DNA from 2 places in the Variovorax sp. YR266 genome. Region 1 is predicted to be linked to the other one. Evidence: riboswitches for the same ligand, from Rfam matches in the RefSeq annotation. Region 1 holds a riboswitch; the other holds the start of a gene.
The links. Region 1 has a riboswitch for cobalamin ahead of BLW48_RS17120 (TonB-dependent receptor). Riboswitches for the same ligand answer to the same signal wherever they lie in the genome.
Positions count from the first base shown of each region.

Region 1 (2,384 bases):
GTAGCGCTGGGCGATGGAATAGGGCACGGTGCGCACCAGTTCCATCAGGCGTTCGGCGGCAGCGCCGTCTCTTGTCCTCACCAGCAGGCCCGTGTGGCCGTCGCGCGCCAACTCGGTATAGGCGCGTACCGTCGCGGCGTCGGTGCCGGCGGAGGGCAGGGGGTTGTCGGATGTCTTCGCGGTCGGGGCGATTTCGGCCAGCACCGTTTGCGCGGGCAGCAGATAGACCTCGTCGCCACTCATGCCTTTTTCGATCAGGCGGTGGCCGATGCGGTCGGCGTCTTCCGCACTCGGAAACATCACCATCGAGTAGCCGGTCGGATAAAAGGCCCCGCCGATGCTCGATCGCATGCCCGGTTCAAGAGTGAAATGCTTCATGCTGCCTCCTGTTCTTGGAAAGGCTTCTGAAAGGTCCCTGACTACAACATTAGGTCGCACCGGCACCGGGCTCTGTAGGAGAAACCCGAAAGCACTGTCAACCGCGTGCGTACCCCGCCCATTCAAAAAAGAACCGACAACCTTGTCAGCCACTCTTACCTCCATGCCCTCATCGAGAAACATCGCGCTCACCGTCCATGAACTGGAGGCGGGCGAGTTCTATTGGGTGCTGATGGAGGCGGTCGACGACACGCCTGGCGAGACCTCCCACGTCTATGTGCCGCTGGAGGCCGCCCACGATCCCTATGCCACCTATTCGAACGCGCTGGTGGCGGGCGTGGCCGTGATGCGGCGGCTGTTCGGACCCGACGGAAGGCCTGCCTGAGGCCGATCAGAGGCCTTCGGCGGAAGGCCTCTCCCTATAATCCCGCCGTTCTGGTGCGTTAATTCTTATTAATCCCGCCAGGCAACACGGTTCGAAGGTGCCCCGCACGCCATCTCATGGCCACGGGGTTAAACGGGAAGCAGGTGCGCCGCGTCGTTCATTCTTGATTGATTGACGCTGCAACTCCTGCGCTGCCCCCGCAACGGTCAGCGGATCTGGAAACCCTCACGCTCATGCCTCCCAGACGGCACGGGCAGCCACTGCGCTTCGGCGTGGGAAGGCGAGGGTTTCGGCCGCGGTGTGCATCCATTCATTGATTGATTGGCACGCCGCGGCGCTCCGCAAGCCCGGATACCGGCCTTCGCAACCGCCTTCGGACGCTGCGGGAGTGCGTGTCCGGGCCTGCCACCGCTTCGCGCTCGCGCGTACCGTCGCAGTCCCTTCGCCTCTTCCGCCGCGTCCTCTATCGGTCAGGAGCCTGCGGGGACGCAGGCCGGAGGAGAAGTCACATGGGTCATGCATCGCCAGCGCGCGATCGCACGGGTGCGCCGCTGCGTTGGACGCGCCTTTCGGGTCTTTCACTGGGTCTGGGGCTGGTTTTCGGGCCTTCCGCGGTCTTCGCGCAGTCGTCGGGTGAAGTGGCGAATGCGGGCCAGACCCTCAAGCCGGTGCAGGTCGAGGCCGAACGGCATACCCCGCTAGCCATCGACGAGCCCTCGCACACCGGCAGCCGCCTCGGCCTCACGCCGCTGGAAACGCCGGCCAGCATCGAGGTGCTGACGGGCGACACCATCCGCGCACGCGGCGACGTCTCGGTGATCGATGCCGCCACCCGCGCCACTGGCATCACCGGCACGCCCGGCCCCGGCAATGGCGGCACCGCGATGGTGGCGCGCGGTTTCTCGAGCCACGGCTCGGTGATGCAGCTCTTCGACGGCACGCGCCTCTACGCAGGTGCGGGCACCGTCACCTTCCCGTTCGACACCTGGTCCGTCGACCGCATCGAGGTGCTGCGCGGCGCGGCCTCGGTGATGTACGGCGAGGGCGCCATCGGCGGCGCCATCAACGTGGTACCCAAGAAGCCCACGCGCGGCCCGATCCAGAACGAGGCGCTGGTCACGATGGGCTCCGACGCCACCCGCCAGGTGGCCTTTGGCAGCGGCGGGGCGATCAACGACAAGCTCTCCTACCGCTTCGACATCAGCCACCGCCAGACCGACGGCTTCATGCAGCGCGGGCAGGCCGAGAGCCTGGCCGTGGGCGCGGCCGTGCGGCTCGACGTGTCGCCGCAACTGCAGTTCACGCTGTCGCACGACGAGGGCCGGCAGTCGCCGCAGCGCTACTTCGGCGTGCCGCTGATCGACGGCCGCCTGAGCAGCCAGACGCTGCGCCAGAACTACAACGTCGACGATTCGGAAATCAAGTACCGCGACAAGTGGACCCGGCTCGACGCCCAGTGGACGCCCAACAGCGCCGTCACCGTGCGCAACCAGCTCTACCGGCTGGAGAGCAAGCGCCACTGGCGCGACAGCGAGACCTACACCTACAACGCCACCACGCGGCGCGTGACGCGCGGCGACTACCTGGAAATCGGCCACGACCAGGAGCAGATCGGCAACCG
Region 1 is NZ_FNPM01000006.1:108,090-110,473, forward strand. Features, by position in the region: gene BLW48_RS17110 (hypothetical protein) at 1-378, opposite strand, end outside; gene BLW48_RS17115 (hypothetical protein) at 542-763, shown strand; cobalamin riboswitch at 842-1,141, shown strand; gene BLW48_RS17120 (TonB-dependent receptor) at 1,273-2,384, shown strand, end outside.

Region 2 (2,384 bases), on a different contig from region 1:
AATCGGTCACCTGCACGCGGGTGCTGTAGATGTCGTTCCACTTGGCCGACCAGGTCAGGCCGGCGGTACGCAGCGTGTTGTTCGACACGTCGTCGCGGAACAGGATCGGCGGCTTGGTCCTGTAGGAGACGGTGGTGTCGTAGCCGGCCTTGATGTCGCTGGTGAGCAGCGTGGCCTCCAGGCGCTGGTCGGGCGTGATCTGGAAGCCCAGCTTCACGTTGCCCGAAGTGCTGTTGTAGCCGTCGCGGTCGGGGCTGGTGTAGCCGTCTTTCACCACGTTGCGCTTGCTTGCGGGCTGCACGTTGTAGCCCTTGCTTTCCTCGTGCGCCACGCCGAACGAATAGTCGAACAGGCCCGACTTGCCGCTCACGCCGCCTTCGATCTTGCGCAGGCCCTTGCTGCCGAAGCCGATGCCCGCGTAAGGCGACACGCCCTCATCGCCGCGCTTGGTGAAGAGCTGGATCACGCCGCCCACGGCGTCGGAGCCGTACACCGCGGCGGCCGGGCCGCGCAGCACTTCGATGCGGTCGATCTGCGAGAGCGGAATGCCTTCCCAGCCGGCGCCGCCGGTCGATTGCGAGTCGATGCGCACGCCGTCGAGGTACACGGCCGTGAAGCGCGTTTCAGCGCCGCGGATGAACAGGCTGGTGGTGTTGCCCACGCCGCCGCTGCGCGAGATCTCGATGCCGGGCAGGCGCGCCAGCACGTCGGCCACGCCGGTCGCGCCGCTGCGCTCGATGGTCTTGCGGTCGATGATGGACACGTCGCCCACCAGGTCCGACAGCGCCTGCGGCGTGCGGTTGGCAGTGACCACCGTTTCGCCCAGCGTGGGGGCGTCTTGTGCATGGGCCAGGCCACCGAAGGCGGAAGCCAGCGCCAGCGGCAGGCAGGCATGGCGGAGACGGCGCGCAGGAGCGCGGCCGCGAGAAAAGCAAACGTGGGAAATCATGAATGAGCCGAACGAACGTCAATACCCCTCGCCGGCCTCCCCGCCGGCGCCTGGGCGCCATGGCCGCCACATGCACAGATCACGCATGCGGCAGCCGCCTTGTTGGCCGGTATCCGGGCTGGCAGAACGGCCCCTCACCGCCTTCCCAGGCGCCTGTTTCAGGGCACCCAGTGGCTTCGATGGAAAGGGGTTGGCGCCTTGCGGCGCCGTCTGCTTGACCGTTGCGGGGGCAGCGCAGGCGGCTTCGGCCTTGTTCCGTCCTGATGAGGTCGGGGGCTTCCACTCCTGCTTCCCGTTGAACTGCGCCGTGCGAACCACGCCGCGAGCACCAACGGGCGGGATTTTATGCCAGTGACTTGGCTCGCCCCCAGGCTGCGCGCACTTCGTGTCGCTTCTCCTTCCCCCTACCGGGGGCAACACCTGAGGCCCGGCAAAGCCGGTTCCTCGGTGTTCCCGCCTGGGCGGCGCTCGCAGCTAACATCCCAGCCCATGATGCGGCCCGCCTCGGTAGTTCTCAATCTTCGTTCGGCGCTGCAGCGTGTCTTCGGTGTCTCGGGCTGGCAGTCGATGCTGCTGTGGGCCATCGTGGCCGGTTTGCTCGGCACGCTGGCGACCGAACTTTTTCGCGCGGCGCTCTATCACTTCGAGCACCTGGTGCTCGGTCCGGGCGAAGGGCTGGTGGCAATGGCGAAGCACCTGCCCTGGTGGGCGCGCATCGCCTGCCCCACGCTGGGTGGACTGGTGGCCGGCAGCCTGCTGGTGCTGGCGAAACGCGTCGCCTTGCGCAGCGCTGCCTCCGACTACATGGAAGCCATCGTGCTCGGCAATGGGCGCATTCCGGTGGCGCAGACGCTGGTGCGCAGCGCCTCGTCGCTGGTGAGCATCGGCACCGGTGGTTCCATCGGGCGCGAGGGCTCGATGGTGCAGCTGGCGGCGCTGGCGTCGTCTCTGCTGGGGCGGGTGTTCCGCTTTCCGGTCGAGCGGCTGCGGTTGCTGGTGGCCTGCGGCGCGGCGGCCGGCCTGACCGCCGCCTACAACGCACCCATTGCCGGCGCCTTCTTCGTCGCCGAGATCGTGCTGGGCTCTATCGCGATGGAAAGCGTGGGGCCGATCATCATTGCCTCGGTGGTCGCCAACGTCGCGATGCGTGCCCTGCCCGGCTACCAGCCTCCTTACAAGATGCCGGCGTTCCCGGAAATCCACGGCACCGAGGCCGTGCTGTTCTGCGTGCTCGGCGTGCTGCTGGGCTTTGCGGCGGTCGGCTTCCTGCGCGCGCTGCAGGGCAGCCGTGCGCTGTTCTCGCGCTTGCCGGTTGCGTTGCCGTGGCGGCTGGCGTTGGGCGGGCTGGTGATGGGTGCGGTGTCGGTGCCCATGCCCGAGGTCTGGGGCAACGGCTACAGCGTGGTCAATTCGGTGCTGCACACGCCCTGGCCGT
Region 2 is NZ_FNPM01000005.1:103,242-105,625, forward strand. Features, by position in the region: gene BLW48_RS14850 (TonB-dependent receptor domain-containing protein) at 1-949, opposite strand, end outside; cobalamin riboswitch at 1,036-1,297, opposite strand; gene BLW48_RS14855 (ClcB-like voltage-gated chloride channel protein) at 1,439-2,384, shown strand, end outside.
Region 2: it holds a riboswitch for cobalamin, as region 1 does, so the genes downstream of both, BLW48_RS14850 (TonB-dependent receptor domain-containing protein) here and BLW48_RS17120 (TonB-dependent receptor) in region 1, are expected to answer to the same signal.